Regions from separate parts of the Dietzia sp. ANT_WB102 genome, predicted to be linked through region 2. Evidence: predicted binding sites of a transcription regulator. Region 2 holds the regulator's gene; the other holds the start of a gene.

Region 1 (15,369 bases), 930 kb from region 2:
GGAGCCCCGGCCGCCGTCGTCGCCGCATTCACGCCACCACCCGCACCCGTACCCGCTGCGCCCGCCGCGCCCGGTCCTTGCGACGCCCCCACCGCCCCGGCACCCTCCGGCGATGCCGCACGCGCCGTGAGTAGGGCCTGCTCGGTGGCTGCATCTGCAGCCACGCCCGGCGAACTCACCGCCGCCCCGGCACCCACCCCGCCCACGCCCCCGGCAGCACTTACCCCGCCCACCTCGGGGCCGGTCGCTCCTCCTGCCGGCGCAGCGATCGCGGACTGGTTCGGCGCAGCCGCTTCGGCCGGGCGCGGGATGCCTTCGGTATTCCAGATGCGCGCCATATCGACACCACCCGGCCCTCCCAACGCCGAAGTCGACACCACCCGATATGCAGCCGTGAAATCCAAGTCATCCAGATTGGCGTCCATCACCGCCGGGCTGTATTCGGTATTTACAATCGCCCGAGCCTGCTGCTCCGCCGCCTCCACCCGCGCCCGCGACTGCGCCAGCGTCGACGGCGCCACCGGCCCCTGCATTTGTCCCGATGACCGCGCAATTTTCGCCTGCACAGCCTGCTCAGCAATATTCGTGCGCGTGGTGACAAACCCGTCATGCGCTCGCCGAGCCTTCACCGCCACCTTGCCCAACTCCCCAGACAGTGCGACCGCCGAGGTCACCAGACCTCGAACAGAATCCTGCGCACTCGACGCGAACTCGCCCTGCCAACCACTCCCCAGAACGTTGCCTAAATCGGCCTGCAACTGAGCCGCAGCACTCTCCAAGGCTTCAGACACGGCGCTCGCCCGTGCTTCGATCTCACCGAACTGGGCAGGCTGCAACCCCTCAGCACACTTAGCGATGTATTCCAACGGCGAATCCGACACATCCTCCGGCCCCACCCGGCCGTACGCACCCATCACGCACCGATCATCAAGCGCAAACACTTCCGACTCGCCCGCACGAATCAACCCCAAACTCTGCAACCCCGCAGGTTCCGCAGCAGCCTTCGCCAACGCCCCCGCCAACGCCTCATCCTGCGCCTCAATCAACCCCCCAGCAGCAGCAAACAGAGCCGACATCGCACGGGCCTGGTCCACAAACCCGTTCAACAATGTCCGCAAATCCTCGCCAGCAAACAACGAATACACAGTGCCGATCTGACGAGCAGTAGCAAAAGAACCAGCTCCGCTAGATTGCATATGCGAGACGTTGAGCCTAGACGCTGTCGAGACTTGGTCTATGAACCGTCCACACGACTCAATACAAACTTCCGCGACACCTGTATCGAGGTGAACCAGCATCAAAAGTCTCCTTTTGGCAAGTATGGCATTGCCGGCGAAATTGATTTTTCCAGGACAGAACATGGATCCGAGAACTTCGTGCCCTTGAACGAGGCCAGCCCGTCAATGAGGTCCACGCTCACGAAAACAGTGCCCCTCGACGAAAAGAACGTTTGTTGACAAATGTGGGCGCCCATATCTGACTTGCTGAGCAGGCGGAGGCCCGAACGATCTAAAATTATCGATTCGCTCGCTTGGAATGTCTTGTCTATCAGATACTCACCGCGCGACTTCCAGGTCGAAAGCACACCGAAGATGACTTCCTTGTTCTTCCATCCGCATGCCATTAGATCTCCCGGCCTGTCAATTTTTAACTCATCATCTACTCGTACCGGTGACCCCACCCCCTCCTCAATTGCCTCGACCGGGATCTCGGCGCACGGGTCGAACAGTGCGGGCCTCTGCTCAATCGGTAGATCCCACGGATTGCCCGGCGTCTCGGCGGCAGGTGGGCTCGTCGTCGTCGACATCCCACCTTCCCCCTCAGCCGACGCGCACCCCGACAGCATCACACCGGCCGCAAGCACGGCCACGAAAGCTCTACTTGTCCCCACAACCTGTACGACGGGCCACCCCACCACACGGTTCCCCCGGCCGGCGACATTCTTCGACCGGCCGCATCGTCGCAGCTCAACGGGGATCTCGGTGTAGTAGTCGCTCACGAGCAGACATCATCCCAGCCACCGCCCACCAGTGGGTGGGCCACCAACGTCACCGATTGCGGGCCGATCACCGTGCCCGCGGAACCATTCAGAAGTACCGCGACGTCGCGAGCACAACCCATATCGGGTCTGGGTCCGGAGTCTCGCGGCCCTCTGAATGCTGGTCCCCCGAGTCGCGCGAGCCGCCTGAACTTCGGCAACGCACCGTGTCGTACCCCGATGACCTAATCGAACACATGAGCGACACCGTGATGTGGGCGACGGCCAGCAGCGAAGCGACCACCGTGCTGTCCGCGTTGGATGCGCACCTACAGCAGGACTGGACTCGGGCGTCAGCGGCTGAGCTGCATGCCGAACTTGTCGCTCTTGAGCAAGCCCAGCGTCGCATCCGCGCCACCCAGGCCCGCGTCATCGCCGCCGCGCGCACCACCAGCACGGCCCGGCAGATGGGGTTCGTCAATGAACGCCAGATGCTCACCGGGGGTTTGGGCCTGGCACCCGGGGACGCCCGCGGGCGTCTCGACGACTCGGCTATCGCCGATACCGCGCGCATGCGCGCCACCGCCGAGGGCACCCTGTCAGCCGGACACCTCAGGGTCATCAACGTCGCCCTGGCCGCCTTGCCTGACGACTACGACGACGAGGGGCGCGCCCACCTGGAAGCGCAGCTGATAGCCCTGGCCGCTGACCAGTGCACGACCCGCCGGCTGCACGAACACGCGCATCGGCTCCTCGACGCAGCCGACCCGGGGCGCGCCGAGCGCGGCGCAGAAGAGCGCGCCCGCCGCCGATCCGTCACGTGTAGCGGTCAGGGGCTGAACTTGATGGCGCGGGCATCGATGACCATGGACCCGGAACTGGCCGCTTTGATGCGCGAGGTGCACGCCCGCTGGGGTCAACCCGGCCGGCTATGGCCCGACCCGGAGGCCAAGGACACCCGCACCGACGGTCAGCGCATGCACGATGCGCTGGTCCATTCTCTGCAGTTGGCACTGTCGGCGGATGCAGCCAAGACCGCCGCACCGGCGGCGATAGTTGTCCGCGTGGACCTCGATCAGCTCGCCACGCTCGCCGGCTGCGGCGAGACCGACGGCGGGATCCGCGTGCCCGTGCCGCAGGCCTTGGCCATGGCCCGCGCTAACCACTGGTTCCTGGCCCTGTGCGACCAGGAAATTGGCCTCAAGCTCTACCGCGGGCGCCGCACCGCCTCCCGCTACCAACGTCTAGCCCTGTTCGCTGCTTACGGAGGATGCACTCACCCCGACTGCGACCAAGACGCCCGGCACTGCCAAGCCCACCACGCAGGAAAACCCTGGGCCGCCGGCGGCCTCACGAACATCGACGAACTCGCCCTGGCCAGCAGCGACTGCCACGCCATGATCCACGACACCGGCTGGACCACTGTTCCCGACCCGCGCGCACCTCAAGGAGTCAGATGGATCCCACCCGCCGGAACGCCCCGCGCAACGACTCCGCCGTCACCCAAACCCGGGCCACCACCACCGACACCACTCAAAGCGCCGGTCCTACCCTTCGCACTCCTACACGACCTCGACGCTGCCATAGGCCAGCGTCTCCATACCGGCCGGGAGGCTGCGTGACGCCGCGCGGTCCGTGCAGGTCAGATGGGCAGAGTGGTGTCGGAGATGGCGAAGTCCCGCAGCCAGTCGATGAACAGCGCCCATCCACCGGTGAGCAACAGCAGTCCCACGAGGATGAGCATGACGCCGCCGAACACCTGAATGGTCCGGGTGTGCTTCTGCAGCCAGCCGACGGTCCTCATCGCCCGGGTGGAACCAAAGGCCACGATGACAAACGGGAGTCCCAGACCGAGGCAGTAAGCCACGATGAGCAGCACCCCGCGTATCGCATCGACCCCGGTGCCGGCCGCGACCGACAGCGCGGCGGCCAGCGTCGGACCCAGGCACGGAGTCCAGCCCAGGGCGAACACTGCGCCGAGCATCGGGGCACCGATCCAGGTGGACAGTGCTTTGGGCTGCATACGTGTGTCGCGCTGCAAGGTGGGAACGAGCCCGATAAAGACGAGGCCCATGAGGATCGTCACCACGCCCCCGAGGCGCTGCAGCAACTCCTGCTGAGGCGCCAGGTACTGCACAGTGCCCAGCACCATCGCACTGAGCAACACAAAGACCACGGTGAAGCCGCCCACGAACAGCAGAGAAGCGCCCACCACCCGGGCCCGCGAGGATCGCCGGGTGCGGCGCTCCTCCACCGTCAAAGTAGCTGTGGCGGCGCGCTGACGTTCGGCAGCGGCAGCAGTAGCCGGGGGGCGCTCGGCGCCCACGACGCTGGCGAGGTACGCCAGGTAGCCGGGAACCAGCGGGATCACGCATGGCGAAGCGAACGACACAAGCCCCGCCAGGACGCACGCGCCCAGGGCCAGCAGAATCGGTCCGCTGGCCACGGTCTGCTGGAACGTCTCCCCCACGCTCTGCGCGAGCAGGATCACCTCAGGGTTCACACCGGCTCGACCTCCTCGGCGAGAAGTTCGTTGACGGTATCGCGCAGCTTCTCGTCCGTGATCTCGGCGAGGTACACCGCCGCCACCCGGTGCTGCTTGTCGAGGATGATCGTCGCCGGCACCACGGAGGTCGGGAAGCCCCGTAGTGCGGCGACCGCCGCGTTACTGGGATCCCAGATCGACGGGTATGTGATGCCGTTGTCCTCGACAAAGTCCACGGGCTTCTGCCGGTTCGGGTCGCGCAGATTAATGCCGAACACGGTGGCACCCTGCGGCCCGAACTCTTCCTGCAGGCGTTGCAGGTCGTCGGACTCGGCGCGGCACGGCCCGCACCACTGTCCCCACAGGTTGAGGATCACAACCTGGCCCGCGAAGTCGTCTTGCACGGTGAGCGTCCGGTCAGGGTCCAGCAGATCGGGCCCGGTGATCGACGCGACCGGCTTACGCTCGGACGGGAGGTCGTAGTGGATCTCGATCTGCCCATCGGGGCTGACGAACTCGAACGTCTCCGGGCCCACCACCACGGCGTCGTCGCCGGTCGCGCAGCCGGCAGTGAGAGCGCCGGTCAGCAGCAACGCGCCGAGGACGGCCTTGGTCTTGCGCATTGTTCAGGCTCCAGTCTGCGACGGGTCGGACGCCCCCGCCGGTTCCGAGTAGACGATGTCCCGCAACGTCGTGCCCTCGAACACCAGCGAAGTGATCGAGGCCAGCGAGCACTGTCGTTTCCGCGGGTCGTGCCACAGTCGCCGCCCTTCGAGGAAGCGGCGGGTGGTGTAGACCGGCAGCTGGTGGCTCACCAGGACTGCCTCATGCCCGCGGGCGGTGTCGAGTGTGGAGTAGACGGCGCCGATCATGCGGTGCGCAATCTGCAGGTACGGCTCGCCCCACGACGGCCTCAAAGGGTTGCGCAGGATCGGCCAGTACTGCGGGTCGCGCAGGGCGCCGCCGGGGCCGCCCACCTTGCGCCCCTCAAAGCGGTTGTCCGCTTCGATGATGTCGTCGTCGATCCCCACCGGCAGTCCGAGCAACTCGGCGAGCGGCGCGGCCGTTTCCTGGGCGCGCTGCAGCGGCGAGGCAACGACCGACACGATGTCGTGTCCCTGCCCCAGGACCCGGCCCACGGTCTCGGCTTGACTGCGCCCCAGCTCGGACAGTCGGAAGCCGGGCAGCCGCCCGTAGAGGACGCCCTCGGGGTTGTACACCTCGCCGTGGCGGACCAGGTGGACGATCGTCTGGGTCTCGTTCGCGCGAGACGAGGTATCGCGGGGGGTCGGCGACGACGAGACCGGCTCACCCGGAACGGCGATCGTCCCCGGCTCGGCCCCGTAGGCGGCGGACCCCTCGGGCTGCGTCTCGACCGGCGCCTCTGCCGGGGCCGCGGTGGCGGCGGGCCCGCGCAGCGACGGCGGGGCCGCGGCAGGGGCCGGATGGTCACCGCGGAGGGGAATCGGCAATGAGGTGGGGCCCGTCGACGGGACAGCGAGCCGCCCCCGCAGACCTCGCCCGGTGCGGCTCATCGGCCCGTCACCGGGGCGGACGCCGCGGCGGCAGCCTCGGCGGCCACCGGCAGGGCGTCGGCGATGTGCTGGAAGTCGTCGTCGGTGAGCGCGGTGGACACGAACCAGGCCTCGAACGCACTGGGCGGTGCGTAGACCCCGCGATCGAGGAGGGTGTTGAAGAAGGGCGCGTACCGGAAGGTCTCGGCCGCCTTGGCCCCGGCGTAGTCGATGACCTGCTCCTCGGTAAAGAACACGCTGAGCATGGTGCCCGCCCGCTGGATGTTGTGGGCGACGCCCGCGGCCTGCAGGGCGTTGCTGATGAGCGCCTCGAGCCGGTCGGCGTTAGTCTGCAGCGTGTAGTAGCACGAGTGGTCGGCCAGCCGCAGCGAGGCCAGACCCGCAGCTACCGCGACCGGGTTCCCGGACAGGGTCCCGGCCTGGTAGACGGGGCCGGCCGGCGCGAGGGCCGCCATGACGTCGGCGCGACCGCCGAACGCCGCGGCAGGCAGTCCGCCGGACATGACCTTGCCGAAGGTGGTCAGGTCGCCGGCCACGCCGTCGATCCCCCACCAGCCGCGGTCGCCGGCGCGGAACCCGGTCATGACCTCGTCCATCACAAGCAATGCGCCGTTGTCCGAGCACAGGGTGCGCAGTTCCTCGTTGAAGCCGGGCAGCGGCGGGACGGTGCCCATGTTGCCGGCGGCGGCCTCGGTGATCACGCAGGCGATCTCGTCGCCGTGGTTGGCGAAGACCAGGCGGACTGCTTCGATGTCGTTGTAGGGCAGCACGATGGTGTCGTGGGCGGCTGCACCGGTGACGCCGGGCGAGTCCGGCAGCGAGAACGTGGCCAGGCCCGAACCCGCGTCGGCGAGCAGTGCGTCCACGTGACCGTGGTAGCAGCCGGAGAACTTGATGATCTTGGAGCGGCCGGTGAAACCGCGAGCCAGGCGCACGGCGCTCATGGTGGCCTCGGTACCGGAGTTGACCAGGCGCACTTGTTCGACGGAGGTGCGGGCGACGATCTCACGGGCGAGGTCGACTTCTCCCTCGGTGGGGGTGCCGAAGCTCAGTCCGCGGCCCGCGGCTTCGCGGACGGCGTCGACGATCTCGGGGTGTGCGTGCCCGTGGATCATGGGGCCCCAGGAGCACACGAGGTCGATGTACGTGTTGCCGTCGACGTCGATCATGCGCGAACCCCGCGCTTCACGCATGAAACGCGGGGTTCCGCCGACGGAGTTGAATGCACGGACCGGGGAGTTGACTCCGCCGGGGATCAGCTCACTGGCCTCCGCGAAGAGCTCGGCCGATCGGGTGGTGCCGGACATGCCGGACGGGGTCTGGAAGGCATCACTCGAAGTCGTCACCCGACCAGTGTCTCAAAGTCCGGCCGCGAGTACCCCCTCGCGGTGTCAGGCCTGCGGCGACACCGGCGGTGCGGGGGGCGCGAACAGCGCCTTGGCGGCTGCGTCAACCTGGCCGGTGAAGTCGTGGAACGCCTTCTCCGCCTGCTGGTGCAGCTCCTGCGGCGTGGGCAGCGGTGCCGGTGCCGGCAGGACCGGTGCAGGTGCCGGTGCGGGAGCGGCACCGGCGTCGCGGTGTGTGCCGTACCAGTCGTCAGCACCGGCGACCGGGGCGGACATGCCCTGCTGAGCGGCGGCGATGCGCTCGGACTCGCCCCACTTCGGCAGCGGCTCGGGGGACGGCTTGCCCTCGACGTGGCCCGGTGTGGCGACACCGGTCTCGAGGAAATCCATCACCAGGTTGTCGACGGCCTCGTTGCCCATGCGGAAGGTGCCGTGGTCGCCGCCGCCGACGGTGACGAGTGCACCGCCCATGGCCTCGGCGACTCGGTGCGCGCCGGCGATGGGGGTGACCGCGTCGTTCTCGGAGTGCAGCACCAGCGGCTTCTCGTCGAGCGCGTCTCCGTTGGGGCGGATGGTTGTGGCGACGGGCTGCCAGCCGACGCAATCATCGCCGGCGGCTTCGACTGCGGCGCGGGTGGTGAGACGGTTGCCGCCGGTCGCCTTGTCGGCCTTGGCCGCCATCACGCCCAGCTGGTCGGCCGGTGCGGCGGTCTCATTGCAGGTGATGATCGAGTTCATCTCGATGTCGGTGCGGAACACCGGCGAGCGGTTCTCCTGCGCGGCCAGCATCAGTCCCACGGTCTCGTAGTCGACGCGCGCGATGGTGCCGCCGTCGTTGTAGTACTTGAGGATGTGGGCGAGCATCGGCCACGCCTGTTCGGAGTAGGTTGCGCCGACGGTGGCGTCGTACAACCCGGTGGTGGCGTTGTTCGTCAGTCCCTGCAGCGCCGCGGCCCGGGCGAAGCCCTCGACACGGGCACGGGTGGGGGCGGTCCCGTTGATCACGTCGAGCGCGGGCTGTTCGACCGCACTGCCGCGGAGTTCCACGGGCAGGTCACCGGTCTGGGCCGGCGGCGGAGTGAGGTTGGCGGGGCCGCCGACCTCCTGGTCAGTGACCCACTTCCAGGACTGGAACACCTTCAGGGGGGTGTCGCCGAGGCCGTAGTAGTCGTCGCGCTCCGCGATCCACGCGAAGATGTCATTGATCCGCTGCTCCTGGGCCAGCGCTCCCTGCTCGGCCTGCTTGGACCACCGCCAGTCGGGGTGGGTGTTGGAGTCCAGCACCATGCGGCCGGTGTGCTCGGGGAACAGGGTGGCGAAGTCGGTGCCGATCGCGGTTCCGTAGGACACGCCCACGTAGTCGACCTCGGCCAGCTCGAGCGCCTCACGGACCGCGTTCATGTCGCGGGCGGCGTTCTCGGTGGTCATGGATTTCATGTACTCGGGATCGGTCCCGTAACAGGCGTCGTGGAGCGGGTTCACCGCGTTCGGCCCCACGTAGTCGACGTTGCAGACCATGGGGTTGGAGCCGTACAGACCGCGCGGCTGAACAGCGACGAGGTCGTGGTTCTCGTACAGACCGGCCGGGCCGGTGCCGTCGAGGGCCGGGCTCCAAAAGTTCAGAGCGTAGTTGCCCGGCCCGCCGGGGTTGCCGAATACGGTCGAGCGCGGCTGCCCAGACGAGGCCTTGATGCGGGTGAGCGCGACCTGGGTCTTGGCGGAGTCGGGAGCGTTGTAGTCGACGGGAACCTCGACGGTTCCGCACTCGAGACCGGCGGGGACGTACTCGGCCTCGATGCCGAGCATCTCAGTACAGTCCTGCCATTCGACCTGGGCGGCAGAAGCCACTCCGGATCCCAGAAGGGCGATCGCTCCCACGACCGCGGTGGTGCCAACGAAAGTGCTAGACGGCTGCACCGATCCCCGTTTCCCTGTGCTGTAGGTGTTACTCCGACGAATCGGACGCATCGTCCGCCCATTTTCACGAGCGTCACATGCGTCCGAACCGCACCAAATGTAGCCTGTGTTCCGCGCCACGCGGCATCGGGCCGAGCACACTCAGGGAACCGTCATCTGATCGTTACCGCGGCGCGGGTTCGGCCCGGAAAAGCCCAGGCAGAAGTAGATCCGTCAGCCTCTTCCTCGAGGGGTGCGCCGGAGGACCGCGAGAGTCGTGAGGACCATCGTCAGCCCGGCCATGACGGTGGCTACCAGGAGCAGTCGAGTATCGGTGCGGACGCGTTCGATGCTGCCGTCTACTGGCGGGTCGACGACCGGCGGTGCGACGACCATGATGTCTCGGGACAGCCACCACAGCAGGACCGCGAGCACGGCGGTGACGACCGCGGCAACGGCGAGCCGGCGAGAGCTCACGTGGGGTCCGGCTCGCCGCGGACTGCCCCGACGGCTCCCGAGAGGGCGGCGTGCAGCGCCGCGCGGTTGCGGGCCCAGGCGCGGACCTCGGCCCCGGTGTCGAGGCGCAGCCCCACGGTGGACCGGCGACGGGGCACGTCCCGCAGTTCACCGAGGGTCCGGGCGGTCTCCCACTGGGCCTCGGGCTCGCCGGCGGCGGGAAGGGGCAGGACTCGCTCGACCCGGTCCAGCTCGAGTTCCTCGGTGCCCTGGATGTACACGTCGGGGGTCACGCGGATACGGCCGTGGACGCGGGTGGCGGCGATCATCACGCCGTGGCAGAGCGCGGTCGCGATCGCACAGACGGTGAGCATTAGCCAGTGCACGGGAGCTCCGGTGGCCAGCTCGAAGAGCGCGGCGAAGGCGCAGAACACGGGTGCGGCGAGGATCCAGGCCCAGCTCCAGCCGTCCTCGGCGTACAGAATCGGCCCCTCCGGCTCGATGCCCGGCCGGGTAACGGTGGGTTCATTTGCCGGCATGCGTGCCGCCCCCCGGGGTCGTGTACCGCATGGCCTCGGCCCTGTGCTGGCGCCACACTGCGGTGGCGGCGCACAGTCCGGCGAGGATCTGGAGGGCGATGATGACGAAGCTCACCACCTCGCCCCGCTCCCCCGCGGTCGCGACTCCGCCGAACACGCCGATGATCACGGACACGGCGTCGACGATGAGGAAGATGGCGACGATGTCGAGCATGGTGCGGGCCCAGCCCCTGCCGGAACGCAGCTGGAAGGCCAGCCACACGGTCACGGCAGCGGCGATGAGTGCCAACACGGCGCCGACGGCCCGGGCGATCGAGAACACGCTCTCCACGGTGATGTCGGCAGACGCGGCGCCTGCGACGGCGTCGCGAAAAGCGTCCCGGGTGGCTGGGGGCAGATCTCCGAAGCTGGCGGTCGCGGAGTTGATCAGCATCCCGATCAGCCCGAACGCGGAGGCGGCCAGCCACAGAACCCACGCGGTGTGGATCTCCTCCGGCGGAGGGCCGGGTCGCTCGTCGGGCGCGTCGCCGGGTTCGCCGGGGCCGGGGGCACCGGGGGCACCGGGGGCACCGGGCCCCGGGCTGGCCGGAGCGGGCGGGGCGGGCGGGCGCCAGGGCCCGCTGCTGCGAGTCACCGGGCGCCCCACCCCTGGGAGAGGAGGCGTGCGGCGTGCAGGGCCCAGTAGGTCAGGACGATGTCCGCGCCGGCCCGGCGGATGGAGATGAGCGACTCCATGACGGCCGGGTCGTGATCGATCCAGCCGCGCTCGGCCGCGGCGGAGATCATCGCGTATTCGCCCGAGACCTGGTAAGCGGCGACCGGGACGTCGGCCAGTTCGGCGGTCTGGCGCAGGATGTCGAGGTAGGACATGGCGGGCTTGACCATCACCATGTCGGCGCCCTCCTCGAGGTCCAGCTGCACCTCGCGCAGGGACTCACGCATGTTGGCCGGATCCTGCTGGTAGGTGCGGCGGTCCCCGCGCAGGGACGAGCCGACGGCTTCACGGAACGGGCCGTAGAAGGCGCTGGCGTACTTGGCGCTGTACGCGAGCACCGCGACGTCCTGGTAGCCCTCGCGGTCCAGGGCCTCGCGGATGGCGACGATCTGGCCGTCCATCATCCCGCTGGGGCCCACGACGTGGGCGCCGGCGGCGGCCTGTGCCACGGCGAGGTCGTTGTAGGCGGCGAGGGTGGCGTCGTTGTCGACGATCTGCTCGCCGCGCGGGTCGGTGCCGAGCACGCCGCAGTGGCCGTGGTCAGTGAACTCGTCGAGACAGGTGTCGGCCATGATCACGAGGTCATCGCCGACCTCCGCGCGCACAGCGGTCAGGGCCCGGTTGAGGATGCCGTCGGGGTCGGCGCCGCAGCTGCCGGTGGCGTCTTTGTCGGCGTCGAGAGGCACGCCGAACAGCATGATGCCGCCCAGGCCCGCCTCGGCGGCGGCAGCCGCTTCGCGCCGCAGCGAGTCGACGGTGTGCTGGACGACCCCGGGCAGCGACGAGATGTCGCGCGGGGCGTCGATCCCATCGGCCACGAATGCGGGCAGCACCAGCTGTCTCGGGGCGAGCGTGGTCTCGGCGACGAGCCTGCGCATGGCCGGCGTCGAGCGCAGGCGACGCGGGCGCACCAGCGGCGCGGGAACGGATGTTGTCTCGTCAGGCGTTGTCGTCACGGTTCCCACTGTACGAAAGTCGCCGGTGGTCGGGCGCGGCGCGGATGGCGTCGGTGCGAGCGGCGCTGGTGGACCGGCGCGGGCTCGTGGCCGTCTGAAGACGCCCTCACCCCGCCCGGCGGGTCGACGGGCGGGGTGAGGGCGTGCTGGTGCGCTGGCTCAGCGGCGCCGGGCGCGGCGGCGCGGGGGCGGCAGTTCGCCGGCCGCGCGCAGGTGGTCGGCGTGCGCGGCGAGGGCGTCGACCAGTTCGAGCACGGAGGCGTTCTCGGGCTGGACGTCCACCCGCAGGCCGAACTCGGCGGCGGTCTCGGCGGTGCGCGGGCCAATGCAGGCGATGAGCGTGCGGGCGTGCGGCTTTCCGGCGATACCCACCAGGTTCCGGACGGTCGAGGAGCTGGTGAAGCACACCGCGTCGAACCCGCCGGTCTTGATCATCTCGCGGATCTCGGCGGCCGGCGGGGCGGCGCGGACGGTGCGGTAGGCGGTGACGTCCTCGATCTCCCAGCCGCGGTCCGTGAGGCCCTCGGCGAGGGTTTCGGTGGCGATGTCGGCGCGCGGCAGGAGGACCCGGTTGACGGGGTCGAGTACGTCGTCGTACGGCGGGAACACATCGAGCAGGCCGAGGCTGGACTGTTCGCCGGTGGGCAGCAGCTCGGGCTGGATCCCCAGTTCACGGACGTGGGCGGCGGTGCCCTCGCCGACGCAGGCAATCTTCACGCCGGAGAACGCGCGGGCGTCCAGGCCGAATTCGACGAACTTCTCCCACACAGCGCGCACGGCGTTGGCGGAGGTGAACACGACCCACTGGTAGCGGCCGTCGACTAGGCCCTTGACCGCACGCTCCATCTGGGCGGGGCTGCGGGGCGGCTCGACGGCGATGGTGGGCACCTCGACGGGCACGGCGCCGTGCTCGGCGATCCGCTCGCTCATCTCGGCGGACTGCGCCTTGGTGCGAGGCACCAGCACGTTCCAGCCGAACATGGCGCGCGACTCCCACCACTGATGACGGTGCCGCTCACCCGCGGACTTTCCGATGGTGACGACCAGGTCACCTTCCATCTCGCGACCGACCTCGGCCATGGTGGCCAGGGTGCCGTCGGCGGACTTCTGGGCGCAGAGCGAGCCGGCGCACGTCACGGTCACCGGGGTGCCGGCGGCGAGGCCCTGCTCGGCGAGGTTGGAGGCGGCCTCAGCGAGGTGGCGGCCGGTGGTGCGCAGGACGATCGGGCCGGGCGAGCCGACGAGGGCGGCCCAGTCGACCTTGCCGCGGCCGTCGGCAAACACGTAGCCGGAGCCGAGCGCGATGCCGGCGAAGGCGGGCACGGCGGTGGCCTCGGCGACGCCGGGGACGACCTCGAACGGCACGACGGTGCGGCCGACGGCGGCGATCTCGGTGACAGTGGCGTCGGTGGTCATGGGGTCACCGGTGACGAGGCGGACCACATCCCGGCCCTTTTTGGCCTCGGCGACGAGTTGCTTGGCCACGGCGGCGGGCTCACCCAACACGGGGCGGACGTCGGCGGCGGTGGGTGCGGGCAAGGTCTTGAGACGCTTGACCTCCGCCTTGTCCTCGGCGGCGACGGCGGCGTCCATCTCGGCCTGTCGCGCGTCGAGCAGTTCCTGTGGGACCGGGACCTCGGTGGCGATCAGCGCCAACACGTCGGCCGAGACGTCGGCGTCGGCAAACACCAGCGAATTGCCGGTGAGGACCTCGCGGGCCCGGCAGGTGAGCATCCCCGCGTTGCCTGGGCCGCCGCCGACGAAGCGGACGGTTCCGGGGCGGGTGGTGCGTGCTCGAGTCATTGTTCGTCTCTCCGTGGGGTGGGTGCCGCGCGCTGGCTGCGCGCGAAATGGGAGTTCGGGGGTCAGGGATCGGTGACGGTCGGTGGTGCCGTCGTGGATACCTTGGGTACGAGTGGGGCGCGTTGCTCGGTCGAGTCCTCGGACATCAGGTCCCGGGCGCCGCGCTCGAGTAGTTCGGCCGCGAGTCGGCGGCCCAGCTCGTCGGCGGCGGCGATGGGCCCGTCCGGGTGGTCTGAGGTGGCGGTGGCGCCCTGGGTGCGCAGGACGGTGGAGCCATCGTGGGCGGCGACCACCGCGTGCAACGTCAGTTCGCCCTCCTCGAGCTCGCCGCGCGCGCCGACGGGGGCGGTGCAGCCGGCCTCGAGGTCGCGGAGGAGTCGCCGCTCGGCGGTGATCCGGACCCGCGACGGAAGGTGGTCGACGACGGTGAGGGCCTCGATGGCTTCGGTGTCGTCGGCGCGGCATTCGACGGCGAGGGCGCCCTGCGCGGGGGCGGGGAGCATCTCGTCGATGCCGAACCGGTGGGTGGCGCGCTCCCCCACTCCGGTGCGGTCGAGACCGGCCGCGGCCAGGACGACCGCGTCGAGGTCGCCACTGGTGACGTATCCCATGCGCGTGTCGATGTTGCCGCGCAGGGGATGTAGGTCGAGGTCTGGGCGCAGGGCCGCGAGCTGGGAGCGCCGACGTGGGGCGGAGGTGCCGACGCGTGCGCCGACCGGCAGCGTGTCCATGGTGAGCCCATCGCGGGCGATGAGCACGTCCGAGGGGTCGACGCGCGGCGGGACGGCGATGGGCGCGAACCGGTCATCGGGCGCGGTCGGCAGGTCCTTGTACGAGTGGACGGCGATGTCGCAGTCCCCGCGTTCGAGGGCGGCGCGTAGTTCGAGCGTGAACACGCCCACGCCGATGCGCTCGACCGGGGCCATCACCACGTCGCCGCGGGTGCGCACGATCACCAGTTCGGCCGGGTATCCGGCGGCGATGAGGGCGTCGCGGACGTGCCCGGCCTGCGTGGTCGCCAGGGTGCTGCCGCGCGTGCCCACTTTCAGGGTCCTGCTCATGACGCCTCCTCGTCCACGGTGTTGTCCAGGTCGAACAGTGTGCGTACGACCGCTGCGTAGTTTTCGCCATCGGGTTGGGCGGCGAGTTCCTTGAACCGCACCGTGGGCGGATGCAGGAGCTTGTCGACGACCCGGCGAACGGTGTTGGCGACCTCGTCGTGGACCCGGTCATCCATGTCGGGTAGCCGCGATTCGAGTCGCCGCATCTCGGCGGCGACGACCTGCCCGCCGCGGCCCCGCAGTTGGCTGATCAGCGGCCCGACGCCGGCCATGCGCTCGGCCTGGGTGTACGCGGTGAGCTCGGCGTCGACGATCGTGCGGGCGGCGTCGGCGTCCGCGGCGGCGGCGGAGGTGGCCGGGTCGGCCTTGAGCGCCTCGATACCCAGCACGGTGACGCCGGGCAGACCCGCGACGGCGGGGTCGACGTCGCGCGGCATGCCCAGGTCGCAGATGACCAGCGGGCCACGCTCGTCGCGGCCGGCCAGGGCGGTGTGCACGTCGCCGAGGGTGACGACCGTGCCGACGGCCCCGGTGCAGGTGAAGAGGATGTCGGCGCGGGCGACGGCGTCGGCGAGCCCGTCGAGCGGGAACGCCTCGGC
Region 2 (15,369 bases):
CTGAATCACCACCCAGACCGATCGGCCTGACGCCGGGGGTCGCGCACGAACGGAGAGCACCATGGCACCCAAGACCACTACCAAGTCAGGGACCAAGACGGGCGTGGCCCAGAACCGCGAGCAGGCGCTGGAACTGGCGTTGGCACAGATTGACAAGGCTTACGGCAAGGGTTCAGTCATGCGGCTGGGTGACGACAACCGGCCGCCGGTCCAGGTCATCCCCACTGGAGCGCTGTCGCTGGATGTGGCTCTGGGCGTGGGCGGGTTCCCCCGTGGGCGTGTCGTGGAGGTCTACGGCCCGGAGTCATCGGGTAAGACCACAGTCGCGCTGCACGCTGTGGCCAACGCCCAGGCGGCTGGCGGGATCGCGGCGTTCATCGACGCGGAGCACGCCCTGGATCCCGAATACGCGGGCAAACTCGGTGTGGACACGGATAATCTCATCGTCTCGCAGCCGGACACGGGTGAGCAGGCGCTGGAGATCGCGGACATGCTGGTCCGGTCCGGGTCGATCGACATCCTGGTCATCGACTCCGTGGCAGCGCTTGTGCCACGCGCTGAGATCGAAGGCGAGATGGGCGACAGTCACGTCGGCCTGCAGGCGCGTCTCATGAGCCAGGCCTTGCGCAAGATGACCGGCGCACTGCACAACACCGGAACCACTGCGATCTTCATCAACCAGCTGCGCGAGAAGATCGGCGTGATGTTCGGTTCGCCGGAGACCACCACCGGCGGTAAGGCACTGAAATTCTACGCGTCGGTACGTCTGGACGTGCGCCGTATCGAAACCCTCAAGGACGGTGCCGATGCGGTCGGTAACCGCACCAAGGTGAAGGTGGTCAAGAACAAGGTGGCCCCCCCGTTCAAGATCGCGGAGTTCGACATCCTCTACGGCGAGGGGATCAGCCGCGAGGGTTCGCTTATCGACATGGGTGTGGACAATGGCTTCATCAAGAAGTCGGGTTCCTGGTTCACCTACGGGCAGGACCAGCTGGGACAGGGCAAGGAGAACGCCCGCCGGTACCTCAAGGAGAACCCATCGGTGCGGGACGAGATCGAGCGCAAGATCCTTGACAAACTCAAGATCGGCGCCGGGGCGGAAATTGCCGAGATTGAGGCGGAGTCCGACGAGGACGCGCCGATCGACGTGGTGCCCGTCGAGTTCTGATGACGGAACGGTTCGCCCGCGTGGCACGCAGCGGCGGTGAGCTCGACGCCGAAGAGCTCCGTACGGCGATCGCCGCGGTCGAGGCCCGCCCATCCAGTTCTTCGGACTTGCCGCCACTTGCACCCGAGGCGCACGAAGCTGCGGCAACCGCCCTCCGGTTACTGCGTTATCGGCCGCGCAGTGAGCACGAACTACGGGAGCGATTGCTCGACAAGGAGCATCCTCAGGACGCGGTCGACGAGGCGCTGGACCGGGTCCGGGCGTGGGGTCTGGTGGACGATGCGGACTTCGCCGAAGAATGGGTCCGCGGTCGCCGGAAACGCCGCGGTCGCTCGCGCGGCGCCCTAGAGCGGGAACTGCGGAACAAGGGTGTGGCAGAGGTGTATATCGCCCGAGCGGTCGGCGAGATTGACGAGTCCGACGACCGCCAGCAGGCTGCCGAACTCGTGCGCGGGCGATTGGACCGCCGGCCCGTCAGAGGGCTTTCCGAGCCGGAAGTACATGGCGAGCGGCGCCGGCTTGTCGCGTTTCTGGCCCGGCGGGGTTATCCGACGGGGTTGGCGGTGAAAGTCGTGGACACCGAATTGGCGGCCCACGCTTCGCCCTGAGTACCCTGGCCTGCGTGGATACTCTCGTGACCGACCTGCAGGCGACGGCGCAGGACGCGCACGTCGAGGGCGCTGAACGCCGGACGTACCAGGTGCGCACCTTCGGGTGCCAGATGAACGTCCATGACTCCGAGCGTCTCTCCGGCGTGCTCGACGCTGCGGGGTACATCCCGTTCGAGGGTGTCGCCGACCCGGCCGCAGGAAACCTACCCGACCTGGTCGTGTTCAATACTTGCGCGGTCCGCGAGAACGCCGACAACCGGCTTTACGGCACACTCGGGCACCTGCGGCCGTGGAAAGACGCCAACCCTCGGCTCCAGATTGCGGTCGGTGGCTGCCTTGCGCAGAAGGACAAAGACGTCGTCGTCTCCCGCGCACCGTGGGTCGACGTCGTGTTTGGCACACACAACCTCGGCCACCTGCCTACGCTCCTGGAGCGTTCGCGCCACAACGAGCGCGCCGAGGTGGAGATCGCCGACTCACTCCAGCATTTCCCCTCTACGCTGCCCGCCACCCGCGAGTCCGCGTACGCCGGCTGGGTCTCGGTGTCCGTGGGATGTAACAACACCTGCACCTTCTGCATCGTGCCCTCCTTACGGGGCAAGGAGGTCGATCGCAGGCCCGGAGAAGTCCTCGCCGAAGTCCAGGCGCTCGCCGACGAGGGAGTTCTCGAAGTGACACTGCTCGGCCAGAACGTCAACGCCTATGGGCGGTCTTTTCACGACCCTGACGAACCTTCCGACAAGGGGGCCTTCGCCAAACTGCTCCGGGCCGTCGGCCGCGTCGAGGGGATCGAGCGCGTCCGCTTCACCTCACCACACCCGGCTGAATTCACCGACGACGTCATCGCGGCCATGGCCTCCACACCGACAGTGTGTCCGCAGTTGCACATGCCGCTGCAGTCCGGTTCTGACCGCATCCTGCGGGCCATGCGACGCTCCTACCGGTCCGAGCGCTTCCTCGGGATCATCGACCGTGTCCGAGCGGCAATGCCGCACGCGGCCATCACCACCGATATCATCGTCGGGTTCCCCGGTGAGACGGAAGAGGACTTCCAAGCCACTCTCGACGTAGTCGAGAAGGCCCGGTTCTCCAGCGCTTTCACCTTCCAGTACTCGCCCCGACCGGGCACGCCCGCAGCCACCATGGAAGACCAGATACCCAAGGCCGTTGTTCAGGAACGCTACGAACGGCTGATCCGACTCCAGGAGCGGATCACCCTGGAAGAGAACCACCAGCAGGTCGGGAGAGTCGTCGAAGTCCTCGTCACGGCCGATGAGGGCCGTAAGGACGCTGCTACCGCCCGTATGACTGGCCGAGCCCGCGACGGTCGACTCGTGCACTTCGCGCCCACCGGCGAGCACGCCGATCGTGTACGGCCGGGTGACGTGGTGACCACCCGCGTCACCGCGGCGGCTCCACACCACCTACTTGCCGACGACGGGGTTCTGACTCACCGCGCCACCCGCGCCGGAGATCGTCACGAGGCCGGCCAAAAACCCGAGACACCCGCTATCGGAGTAGGTCTCGGGTTGCCCACGCTGCGGCCCGACACCGTCACCGCGGCCGTCACCACCGAGAAGGGATGCCCCACGTGAGCACAGACGAGCGCCCCGATCCGATCGCGGGAATTATGGAAGTCACCCAAAATGCGGAATCGGAACTTCGTGCCCGGGACCGAGTCCTCGGGCGCACCCTCGTGATCGGGCGGGCCTACATGGCATCCGCCGCCCTCATCGTTCTCCTGGCCGTCGCGCTCGCCCTGCCGCACAGTGAGGGCGTGCGCGGCTTCGACGTCCTGTTCTTCACCGATGTGGCCGATGAACAGTACACGACACTACCGTCCCACCTGTTCGTGCTCCTGTACTCCGTGGGCACCATCGCGTTCGGCGCCGTAATGATCCTGAGCCAGAAGTGGTGGGCAGCCGGGATCGCCTGGGGCGCGACCTGTATTTCCGCCGTCTATGGCGTGTTGGCGATCTGGCTGCGGCAGTCCGGCCGCGGACCCAACCCAGACGTGCAGGATTTCGGCGGGCCCGGCCTCGGCCTCTACCTCAGTGAACTCCTCGTTTTTGCGCTGGTAATCACCCTCGCCAGCGTGCTGTGGGCGCGGACTCCGGAGCAACTCGCCCTCGAGGAGAACGCCCGGCACGGCGACGGACGTTGATCCGCCTGGGGAGAAAGACCCTCCTCACCGGTTGCGAAAGCCCGGCCCGTCTACCGGGCCGGGCTTTCCCGTAGGCGACTGCGCGTCAGCGGGTGTCGACCGCCTTCTCTGCTGCTTCCGCCCACTCGCGCCACTGTGCCGCCTGGGCCCGCGCGCTCTCGGCGTCTCTGCTCTTTCCTGCCGCATCCGCCTTCACGGCTTGCTCCTCGAAGTCGCGAACCCTGTCCCAGAACTGGCCAGCCCTCGCCTTGGCCTCCGGGTCGGTGCGTCGCCACTCCGTATCAGCGGCATCCGCGACCCGCTTCTCGAGGACCCGGATACGACTCTCGAGCTTGCCCATCTTGTCTCTCGGAACCTTGCCGATTTCTTCCCACCGCGACTGCAGTTCTCGCAGAGTCGACCTGGCGACGTTGAGGTCCGTCGCCGGATCAATCCGGCCCTCGTACTCAGCTAGCAACGCCTCCTTCGCCTGCGCATTGCTCTCGAACTCGGCGTCCCGTTCCGCGGCGGCCGCGTGGCGCGCGTCGAAGAACGTATCCTGGGCCGCCTTGAACCGCTTCCACAGCACGTCGTCCGCCTCCCGGGGCGCCCGGCCGGCGGCCTTCCACTCATCCATGAGTCGGCGGAACGACGTGGCCGTCTCGTTCCAGTCGGTGGAGCCGGAGATGGCCTCGGCCCTTTCCACCAACTCCTCCTTCACGCGTTTGACCGAGGCACGGTTACGGTCCAGTTCAGCGAAGTGCGAGCCGCGGCGACGGTTGAACGCCTCACGGGCTTTGGAGAACCGCTTCCACAGAGCGTCGTCGGTCTTTCGGTCGATACCCCTGATGGTCTTCCACTCCTCCAGGATCTCCCGGAGGCGATCGCCAGCCGACTTCCACTGAGTCGACGACGCGCCGATCTCTTCGGCCTCCGACGCCAACGTCTCCTTCCTCGCGATCGCGGCCGCCCGCTGTTCCTCCTTGCGCTGTCGGCTTACCGACTCGACTTCGCCGGAACGCTCGATCACCGCGGCCACCCGCGCCGCGAGGGAGTCCAGATCTCCCACGGCCGACGCGGTGGGGATCTGCTCCGCCAGCGACTCCGCGGAACCGCGGGTTTTCCGGGCGTCCTGAGGATGAGACTCGAGGCGCGCCTCTAACAGGGCGACCTCGGCCGCGAGATCGTCGAAACGTAGTCCGAAGTGAGCCAACCCCTCTTCGGGAGCGCCAGCTTGCCACGAGCCGACCTGTCGCTCTCCGTCTGCGGTACGAACGAACACCGTCCCCGACTCGTCGACGCGTCCCCACTCGGAGGGGTCCGAGCCGCGCGCGCCCTTGAGATCGACTGCGCGCATAGGCCGCGGAGCCACCTTACGGGCCAGGGCGGCGGGGGATGGCGCGCCGGGCCTCGGACCGGGGGTCGGTGTCGCGCCGCCCGAACTCGATCCGCCCGGGGTGGTGGGTGTCTGCTCGGTCATATCGTCCTCGTTTCCTTCTGCCGCGTGTCACGGCACCATCACCGGGATCGCACCGGTCGTCGCCTCGCCGTTCCCCATCGGAGTGTCGGCATCCTCCTAGTGTGTACCAACCCCCGCCCGAGTGTCCGCTGTATCCCCGACGGGTCCGTTCGGCGGTGTCGGAGGCGGTCAGTAGGGTTTCCGGGTGTGAGCACCTCTGTCGTCCTGGTCCCCGGAGCCCCGGTCCTCGTGCCAGAGCTGTCCGGGTCCGCGGTCGCCGACACAGCACCGCGGTTAGCTGACATCTGTGACGTGCTCCGGAGAGCCCAGGGGGACGCTTCACGGGTCGTTGTCGTGGGGACGGACCACGCGGGCCGGACGCTCGGGGACTCGCGGTCCACGCTCGCCAGATGGGGCGCTGACGTCCCCGTTGGCCGGCCCGCCGCCCCACCTGCGCAGCACGGGGCCGTGCCCGACGCAGCTCTGATCGCCTGGTGGCTGCTCGATCGTGCGGGCGTCGACCTCCCGAGGTCTTTCACTGGCGTGTGCGGGAGTCCGGACTCCACCCCCACTCCGGCATCCGGAGACCTCCTCGTCGTGGTCGCCGACGGCCCGGCCTCGCTCACGCCCCGCGCTCCCGTCCCCGAGGACCCCCGCGGCATTGCTCTGGACAAACAGCTTGCGCAGTGGCTGCGCGCCTCCGGCAAGCTACCTGATCCGGGAGGTCTCGTGGCAGACGAAATCGGCTGGTGGAGCCGTCCGGCATGGCTAGTGTTGGCCGAACTCGTCGCCGGACGCGCGGCCCGCGAGGCGCTGTCCTGGGCACCGTTCGGGGTGGGTTATCACCTCGCGTGGTGGCCACCGGAAGCCGTCGTAACGACCGGAGTGGCGCCAGATGTTCGGACTGCGGGCCCCGTCCTCCCCGGGGGAGCATCATGACGGCCCTGGTCCCGGTCGCCGTGGTGGGCCCTACAGGTACCGGTAAATCCGAGCTCGCGCTCGGTTTGGCCGAGCGACTCGGAGGTGAGGTTGTCAATTGTGACGCAATGCAGCAGTACCGCGGGATGGACATAGGCACTGCCAAACTTTCGCCGGAGCATCGTCGCGGAATCCCGCACCACCTGCTCGACGTGCTGGACGTCACCGAGACCGCCAGCGTGGCCGATTTCCGCACCGAGGCCGAGCGCAAGATCGACGAGATCCGCGACCGTGGCCATGTGCCCCTCCTGTGCGGCGGGTCGATGATGTACGTCCAGGCACTGGTCGACGGGTGGTCCATCCCGGACACCGACCCACGGGTCCGATCCCATTACGAACGTCGACTCGAGCAGATCGGGGTGCAGGCGTTGCACGCCGAACTCGCGGCAGTGGACCCCGAGGCCGCTGAGAGCATCCTTCCGAGCGACCCCAGGCGCACCGTGCGCGCATTGGAGGTCATCGAACTCACCGGGAAACCCTTCTCGGCATCCAGGCCGACTATCGGTGAGCCCCGTTGGGGCACTCGGATGCTCGGCCTTCGATGCGGGTTGCCCGAGCTGGACGAGCGGCTAGCGACGCGCACGGCATCAATGTTCGCCACCGGGCTCGTCGAGGAGGTTCGTCAACTCGTGGATGTCGGGTTGCGCGAGGGGGTCACAGCCCGCCGCGCAATTGGGTACGCGCAGATTCTCGACGAGATGGACGACGAACAGCGGATCCATGAGGGCGGCTCGGCGCGCGCCGAGGAACGCACCGTAATCGGTACCCGCCGCTACGTCCGCCGGCAGCGGTCGTGGTTCGGACGGGACCACCGGATTCGGTGGATCGACACTGATACTCACCGTCGAGCCGACGACGCACCCGATCCCCTCGACGTCGCATTGCAGATCCTAGGGGAGGGACAACGGTGAGAAGTACCGACACCGGGCGGTCCCGGGTCCAGTCCGTCGACCGTGCCTTTGCTCTACTCGACGCTCTGAGCACCCGCGGGGGGCAGGCGAGCCTGGGAGAACTGGTCGCCGATACGGGGCTGGCGGCGGCGACCGTCCACCGGCTGTGCGGCACGCTCACTGAGAGCGGCCACCTCAGGCGGTCCGCAGGCCGCGACTATCTGCTCGGCCCGCGGCTCCAGCGGATAGGCGACGCAGCCGAACGAGCGACCGAGTCGTGGGCCGTGCCGGTGCTCACCGCCGTGGTCGAGGGAACTGGAGAGACCGCCAATCTCGCCGTCCGGGAGGGAGACGGGGTGGTGTATCTTTCGCAGGTCCCGTCGCCACACTCGATGCGGATGTTCACCGAGGTAGGGCGACGCGTGGATGTTCACTGCACCGCGGTCGGCAAGGCCCTGGTTGCGGGGGACAACGAGGACGAGGTGCGAGCCATGCTCGGCAGGGCCGGTATGCGCCAGTACACCAAATCGACGATCGTGGACCCCGACAGGTTGATCGAGGAGTTGCGCGCGGTGCGGCAGGAGGGGTACGCCACCGATGAGTCCGAGCAGGAGGAAGGGGTCCGCTGCGTCGCCATCGCGGTGGGCACAGGGGACGCCGCTTTCGCTGTATCAGCGTCGGGCCCCGAGGCTAGGTTCACGCACGATCGCAGGGACGCGGCGGTCGCGATCCTCAGGGCCGCCGTGAGCGGTCTCGCGCCCCGACCTTCCTGATCTTAAAGCGAAGAATCCGCTACCCGCCGACCGATTCCGCTCCCCCAGAGGGGAGGCGGATGTCGGCCAGGGGTAGCGGATCCAGTGTGCGAGCGCCGACCTACCGGGCGTCGGCCGCCTTGAATTCGCGGCGACGGCGGTGCAGGATCGGTTCTGTGTAGCCCGACGGCTGCTTGGTGCCCTCGAGGATGAGTTCACGGGCCGCCTGCCACGCGATGGACGACTCGACGTCCGGCGCCATGCTCCGGTAGGCGTCGTCACCGGCGTTCTGCTTGTCGACCACCTCCGCCATCCGACGCAGCGAGTCCTCCACGAATTCGGAGGTGACGATGTCGTGGCGGATCCAGTTCGCCAACAGCTGCGAGGAAATACGCAGGGTGGCGCGGTCCTCCATCAGGTTGACGTCATGGATGTCAGGGACCTTCGAGACGCCGATTCCCTGCTCGACCCACCGGACCACGTAGCCGAGGATGGTCTGGCACGAGTTGTCGACTTCCTCCTTCTTCTCCGCTTCAGACCAATCGGTGCTCGGGGCGAGCGGAACGGTGAGGATATCGTCGACACTCGCGCGGGGGCCGCCGGCGAGAAGTTCCTCCTGGCGGGTCAGCACGTTGACCCGGTGGTAATGGGTTGCATGAAGCGTCGCACCGGTCGGTGAGGGCACCCAGGCAGTATTGGCACCGGCCTTGGGCTGGCCGATCTTCTCTGCCAGCATCTCCGCCATGAGGTCGGTCTTGGCCCACATTCCCTTGCCGATCTGGGCACGGCCACGCAGGCCGCACGCGAGTCCGGTGTCGACGTTGAAGTCCTCGTAGGCGTTCATCCACCGGGCGGACTTCATCTCACCCTTGCGGATCATCGGCCCAGCCTCCATCGAGGTGTGGATCTCGTCACCCGTCCGGTCGAGAAATCCGGTGTTGATGAACACGACCCGCTGGGTCGCCTCGGCGATGCAGGCCGCGAGGTTCACCGACGTGCGCCGCTCCTCGTCCATAATGCCCACCTTCAGGGTGTTGGCCGGGAGCCCGAGGAGCTTCTCGACTCGACCGAACAGCTCTGTCGTGAAAGCAACCTCCGCCGGTCCGTGCTGCTTGGGCTTGACGATGTAAATCGAGCCTGAACGGCTGTTCCGTCGCTCGTTACCCTCCGCGATCCCGTGCATCCCCGCGAGCGAGGTAATGAGCGCGTCCAGAATGCCCTCGGGCATCTCATTGCCCTCGGCGTCCAGAACTGCGGGGTTCGTCATGAGGTGGCCGACGTTGCGGACGAACAGCATTGAACGGCCGTGGAGGCGGACCTCGCCAGAGCCGTCGGGAGCGGTGAAGACGCGGTCATCGTTGAGGACTCGCGTGAAGGTCTTATCGCCCTTGGTGATCTCCTCGGACAGATTGCCCTTCATCAGGCCCAACCAATTGCGGTAACCGTGGGTCTTGTCCTCGGCGTCGACGGCAGCGACGGAATCCTCGAAGTCCATGATGGTGGAGACGGCGGACTCGAGAACGACATCCTTGACGCCGGCGGCGTCGGTCGCGCCGATGGGGGAGTCCGGGTCAATCTGGATCTCGACATGCAGGCCGTTGTTGCGCAGCAGGACAGAGGACGGCATCGAGGCATCGCCAAGATAGCCCACGAACTTCTCCTCGTCCGCCAGTCCGGTCGTCGACCCGTCGGCAACAGTGACCTGTAGGGCTCCATCGACGACGGCGTAGCCGGTCGAGCCGACATGGCTTCCGGAGGCTAAGGGGGCGGCGTCGTCGAGGAACTCACGGGCCCATGCGATCACCTTGTCGCCTCGCACCTTGTTGTAGGACTTCCCCTGCTCGGCGCCGTCGGTCTCCGGGATGGCATCTGTCCCGTAGAGCGCGTCGTAAAGCGACCCCCACCGGGCGTTGCCGGCGTTGATGGCGAAACGAGCATTCGTGATAGGCACGACGAGCTGAGGACCGGCGACCGTGGCGATCTCCGCATCGACGTTCTCCGTGATGACCGAGACCGACTCGGGCTCGGGCACTAGGTAGCCGATCTCCTGCAGGAACGACTTGTACTCGCTCGGGTCGATCGGCGCGGGGTTCTCGAGGTGCCAGGCGTCAATCTTGGACTGCAAATCGTCGCGAGTCTGGAGCAACTCGCGGTTCCGGGGGGCGAGTTCGGTGAAGATCTCGGAGGCGCCCGCCCAGAACGCGTCGGGGTCGACCCCGGTGCCCGGGATTGCCTCGGTGTTGACGAAGTCGTAGAGGACCTCGTCGACCTGGATTCCGCCGACGGTGATGCGTTCGGACATCGATGCACTCCTAGAGGTAGGGGACCGTTCTCCTGAGCGACTCTAGTCTGCACTCCGTCGGGGATCATCCGGGTTTTCCACGGTGCGGAACTACCTCTTGAGGCGGGTAGGATTTCGCCATGACTTTGACGTGCCAGGCCTCGCAGTCCGACGGTATCGCCTTCCTCAAGGGCCACGGCACCCTCAACGATTTCGTGATCCTCCCGGACGATCACGCTGAGCTCGACCTCGACGAGTCGCTAGTGCGTTCGCTGTGCGATCGACGTGGTGGCATCGGCGCCGACGGAGTCCTGAGGGTTGCCACTGCCGGGGCTCTACTGGACCGGGGCGTGGTCGCGGCTCTACCTGACGGTGTCGATCGTTCGGACTGGTTCATGGACTACCGGAACGCGGACGGATCCATCGCGGAGATGTGTGGCAATGGGGTCCGCGTCTTCGCCCACGCGCTCGTGATGACCGGCCGAGCGCAGCCCGGCTCGATCCGGGTCGGAACACGCTCGGGACCGCGACCGGCCGAGATCGTCTCCCACTCGGGAAGTGGCGCCCTGGTGAAGGTGGACATGGGACAACCGCGGTTGCTCGGGTTGTCATCGGCGGAGATCGGGGGGCGCACCTTCGCAGGTTTGGCAGTCGACATGGGAAATCCGCACCTGGCCTGTGTAGTACCGGGTCTCGACTCGGAGAACCTCGCCACGATGAGAGTCGATCAGGCCCCGTTGTTCGATCGGAATTTCTTTCCCGACGGCGTCAACGTCGAGATCGCCACTCCGATTGTGGACGGCCGAGTTTCTATGCGCGTCCACGAGAGGGGCGCGGGGGAAACCATGTCGTGCGGTACCGGAATCGTTGCGACGGCTGTGGCTGCGCTCGCCGACGCGGGCGAGACGTCCGGCGATGTCGTCGTGGTGGTGCCCGGCGGCGAGGTCCAGGTCACTTTGCGCGACGCGGGATCCTGGCTCGCCGGGCCATCGGCGCTCGTCGCAGACGGTCGTTATTGGACAACCCAATAGCACACCGCTCCGCTCCGTACACACGAGGCCCAAATATGAGACAATGAAATGGAATGACTACTGATTACACGGCCCCTGAGCGGCCGACACGCGACTTTGATCCATCCATCGGAGAGCTCCAGCTCGAGGAGAGATCCTCGCTGCGCCGGGTGGCGGGTCTATCAACCGAACTACAGGACATCAACGACGCCGAATACCGCCAGCTCCGACTGGAACGAGTGGTACTCGTGGGCGTCTGGACCGAAGGGTCCGCCGCGCAGGCAGACGCCGCCATGGCTGAACTCGCTCAACTCGCTGAGACCGCGGGCTCTGAAGTGTGCGACGCCCTGATCCAGCGACGCGACAAGCCGGACGCCGCCACGTACATCGGCTCGGGCAAAGTCAGCGTTCTCAAGGACGTAATCGCCGCGACCGGCGCGGACACCGTCATCTGCGACGGCGAGCTCACTCCCGGACAGCTGCTCGCGCTGGAAAAGGCAGTCAACGTCAAGGTCATCGACCGCACCGCCCTGATTCTCGACATTTTTGCGCAGCACGCCACCAGCCGCGAGGGCAAGGCGCAGGTGACCCTCGCCCAGATGGAATACATGCTGCCCCGACTGCGCGGTTGGGGCGAGTCTCTTTCTCGTCAGGCCGGTGGACGGGCCGGGACCAACGGCGGTGTGGGACTGCGCGGTCCGGGCGAGACCAAGATCGAGACCGACCGACGCCGGATCCGCGAGCGCATGGCCCGTCTGCGACGCGAGATCAAGGGTATGAAGCAGGCTCGCGACACCAAACGGCATCGTCGACGGGCTACGACTGTGCCCTCCATAGCGATCGCCGGTTACACGAATGCCGGCAAATCCAGCCTACTGAACCGTATTACCGGCGCCGGCGTGCTGGTGCAGAACGCGTTGTTCGCGACGCTCGACCCGACGACCAGACGGGCCGAATTGCCCGATGGCCGATCGGTCGTGTTCACCGACACGGTGGGTTTCGTCCGACACCTGCCGACCCAGTTGGTCGAGGCCTTCAGGTCCACGCTGGAGGAGGTCGTGGACTCAGAGTTGTTGCTCCACGTTGTGGACGGCTCGGATGCATTCCCCCTTCGCCAGATCGAGGCTGTGCGCAAGGTGATTAATGAGGTCGTGGAGGAACAAAACGCAGAACAACCTCGAGAATTACTCGTGATCAACAAGGTGGACACTGCGGATCCGGTAGTGCTCGCCGAACTGCACCACGCATTGCCCGACGCGGTGTTCGTCTCAGCGGTCACCGGGCAGGGCATGGACGAACTCCTCGAACGGATTATGCAGATCATCGCTTCGGGAGACACCGAGGTGACCTTGGACATCCCTTACACACGCGGTGACGTGGTCTCACGGGTCCACGCCGAGGGAGCGGTGCTCGAGGAGGCACACACCCAAGACGGCACCCAGATCGTAGTTCGACTTCCTATCTCCTTGGCAGGAGAACTTGCCGAATTCTCGGCAGGTGGCTCGCACGACGGCGCCACCTGACTCCCAACTGGGGGAGGGGCGGCGGTCGCCGGATACGAAATCAGAGCTTCCGGAAAACCGTTACGACTTTGCCGAGGATCGTCGCATGCTCACCCGGAATTGGGCTGAATGACGGGTTGTGGGGCAACAACCAGACACCGTTGGAGTCGTTGCGGAACGTTTTGACCGTCGCCTCCCCGTCGATCATGGCCGCGACGATCTCGCCGTTGTCGGCCACGTTCTGCCGCCGCACCACCACGTAATCTCCATCGCAGATCGCAGCATCGATCATCGACTCACCGACAACCCTCAGCATGAACAGTTCACCGGAACCGACCAGATCCGACGGCAGAGGGAAAATCTCTTCGACGGCTTGCTCCGCGAGGATGGGTCCACCCGCTGCGATCCGGCCGAGCACCGGGACGTAAACGGGTTCCACCGCGCCGCCGGGCCGCTGGGGCTCCGCAGCCGGTGACCGGCGTCCCCGAGACTTCTGTCCGGGTACACCATGCACGTCGACCGCGCGCGGCTTGTGAGGGTCCCGCGTCAGGAAGCCCTTCTTCTCCAACGTCCGAAGCTGATGGGCCACGGACGAGGTGGACTGCAATCCGACCGCGTCACCGATCTCCCGGATACTCGGGGGATAACCACGCTCCTTGACGGTGTCATGGATATGGAGCAGCACGCTCTTCTGTCGGGGTGTCAGTGTTTCGAAGTCGGGCTTTGGCATGTTGTGTGGTCCCTTCGGCGAATGGATGTTCGACGTCATCATCTGTGTACACCCTAACGCCAACGGATGCGTCACGCCACACAAGTGTTCGAAATTTCTCTCGCGGAATGATGACCGTGTCCGAGCGGCGTGATACAACTCTAGGTGAGTTCGAATTCGAACAGATGTACTGATGCAGACATACGGGTGTGCGAATACGGATTCGCACACCGTATCGAGTAGGGAGCCACCATGTCCGTTTTGGAGATGCAGCCAGACACACGTCCGATCGTGCAGTGGACCGAGGTCTGTCCCGATGACCATCGGGGAAAGGCCACACGAGCAGTCCGTCCGGATGCCGAGCCGGCCCCCGTGCGCTTCGGTCACGCGCCGCGTCGCACCGCGACCGGCCCGGAGGCGCGTCGCCCCACCGACATCTCCGCCCGCACGGAGATTCTTGTCAAGCCCAGGGGCACCGCGCGGCCCGCCTCGGTCATGTCGGTGGCTCCGGGACGCCGGGTGCTCGTCCGCCCTGCAGCAACTGATCACGTCCGTGCGTGCCACATCGCAGCGCCTGCACCCGTGGGGGTTGTCGATGATGTGCCTGCCTGGGCCCTGCTGGCCTGCGGGATCGCATTCGGCATCATCATGCTTCTCGCGGTGGCGTTCCTCGGCGGACCCGCCTACGCGTGACCGGCCGTAAGGCCTCCTAGAATGAGCGGGGACGGTGGTCTGCCGTCCCGCATCCCGTCGCACGATCTGGGACGCGTGAATTCCGGTCGACGAAGGGGCCCACGGGAATGTACTGCCCGACATGCCACCACGAGGACTCCCGGGTGATCGATTCACGATCGGTCGACGAGGGTCAAGCGATCCGACGTCGACGTGAATGCCCCCAGTGCGGCCACCGATTCACGACGCTGGAGACGCCTCTACTGACGGTCCTCAAACGCAACGGGGTCACCGAGGCGTTCAGCCGGGACAAGGTGGTGCGCGGGGTTCGGCGCGCATGTCAGGGTCGCTCGGTGGACGAGGACGCCCTTCGTCGCCTTGCACAGCAGGTCGAGGACGCCGTCCGCGCAGGCGGCGTGTCTGAGGTCCCCGCCCATGAGATCGGCCTTGCGATCCTGGGCCCTCTCCAGGATCTGGACGAAGTCGCCTACTTGCGTTTCGCATCGGTGTACAAGCAGTTCAGCTCGGCCGACGACTTCGAACGAGAAATCATCGCCCTCCGCGAGCGCCGCGCGAGCCGATAGTCCACCGACGTCACCGGGACGACCGCGGCGCGAGCGCCGACGCCACCGCCTTATCGATCCGTTCGGCTGACACCGGGCGGGCTGTGCCGAGTGATTGCGCGAACAGGCCCACCCGATATTCGGCGAGAAGCCAGCGCAGGTCCCGTATCACCCGGGCTCCGCCCGGCCGCTTGCGCAACGCCCCGCATGCCTCCTCCACCACTGCCTCGGATCGGTTCAGCTTCGCAGTGAGCTCCGTGTGGCGTGCGGGAGACTTCTCTGCGAGCTCCAGCCGGATGCCGACGGCTTGCACATGTCGCTCCAGGTGAGGAAGCACCTCGACCGGATGGCGGACGAGGAAACCCCGACCTACCAGGAAGTCCAGAGAAGGGAGTATCGCGTCGGCGATGTCGGCCGGTGACTCGGACAGACCGCGCATGACCGACTGCGCAGCAACCAGCGCGGGCACCGCGGACGAGATCGCGGCGGCGACTGCACCGGGCACCTCGCTCCTCGCGGTGGCCTTCAACTCGACGAACTCCGCGACAGTCAGAACCGGCTCGCCCCTGCGGCGGGCAATGATCCGGCCGCACGCCGCGAGCGAAGCGTCGGAGACCAGCGCCTCCATCCC

Evidence for each region. The regulator LexA, encoded in region 2, represses DNA repair genes until DNA is damaged. The targets are predictions, from matches to a motif close to CGAACANNTGTTCG.
Region 1: a site for LexA is predicted at 2,217-2,230, ahead of FQ137_RS05990 (HNH endonuclease signature motif containing protein). Genes of this name have one in related genera too.

The regions. Positions count from the first base shown of each region.
Region 1 covers NZ_VOBA01000001.1:1,300,117-1,315,485, reverse strand. The annotation lists gene FQ137_RS15345 (hypothetical protein) at 1-1,361, opposite strand, end outside; gene FQ137_RS05995 (DUF3558 family protein) at 1,298-1,999, opposite strand; gene FQ137_RS05990 (HNH endonuclease signature motif containing protein) at 2,236-3,600, shown strand; gene FQ137_RS05985 (cytochrome c biogenesis CcdA family protein) at 3,621-4,481, opposite strand; gene FQ137_RS05980 (TlpA disulfide reductase family protein) at 4,478-5,086, opposite strand; gene FQ137_RS05975 (histidine phosphatase family protein) at 5,090-5,710, opposite strand; gene hemL (glutamate-1-semialdehyde 2,1-aminomutase) at 5,995-7,305, opposite strand; gene FQ137_RS05965 (alpha/beta fold hydrolase) at 7,390-9,192, opposite strand; gene FQ137_RS05960 (hypothetical protein) at 9,475-9,717, opposite strand; gene FQ137_RS05955 (hypothetical protein) at 9,714-10,235, opposite strand; gene FQ137_RS05950 (hypothetical protein) at 10,222-10,869, opposite strand; gene hemB (porphobilinogen synthase) at 10,866-11,906, opposite strand; gene FQ137_RS05940 (uroporphyrinogen-III synthase) at 12,066-13,709, opposite strand; gene hemC (hydroxymethylbilane synthase) at 13,772-14,770, opposite strand; gene FQ137_RS05930 (glutamyl-tRNA reductase) at 14,767-15,369, opposite strand, start outside.
Region 2 covers NZ_VOBA01000001.1:2,233,885-2,249,253, forward strand. The annotation lists gene recA (recombinase RecA) at 62-1,168, shown strand; gene FQ137_RS10290 (regulatory protein RecX) at 1,168-1,776, shown strand; gene miaB (tRNA (N6-isopentenyl adenosine(37)-C2)-methylthiotransferase MiaB) at 1,803-3,374, shown strand; gene FQ137_RS10300 (hypothetical protein) at 3,362-3,943, shown strand; gene FQ137_RS10305 (DUF349 domain-containing protein) at 4,029-5,402, opposite strand; gene FQ137_RS10310 (hypothetical protein) at 5,589-6,320, shown strand; gene miaA (tRNA (adenosine(37)-N6)-dimethylallyltransferase MiaA) at 6,317-7,270, shown strand; gene FQ137_RS10320 (IclR family transcriptional regulator) at 7,267-8,022, shown strand; gene FQ137_RS10325 (malate synthase G) at 8,123-10,303, opposite strand; gene dapF (diaminopimelate epimerase) at 10,423-11,313, shown strand; gene hflX (GTPase HflX) at 11,367-12,815, shown strand; gene lexA (transcriptional repressor LexA) at 12,856-13,566, opposite strand; gene FQ137_RS10345 (hypothetical protein) at 13,756-14,196, shown strand; gene nrdR (transcriptional regulator NrdR) at 14,304-14,759, shown strand; gene hrpA (ATP-dependent RNA helicase HrpA) at 14,770-15,369, opposite strand, start outside.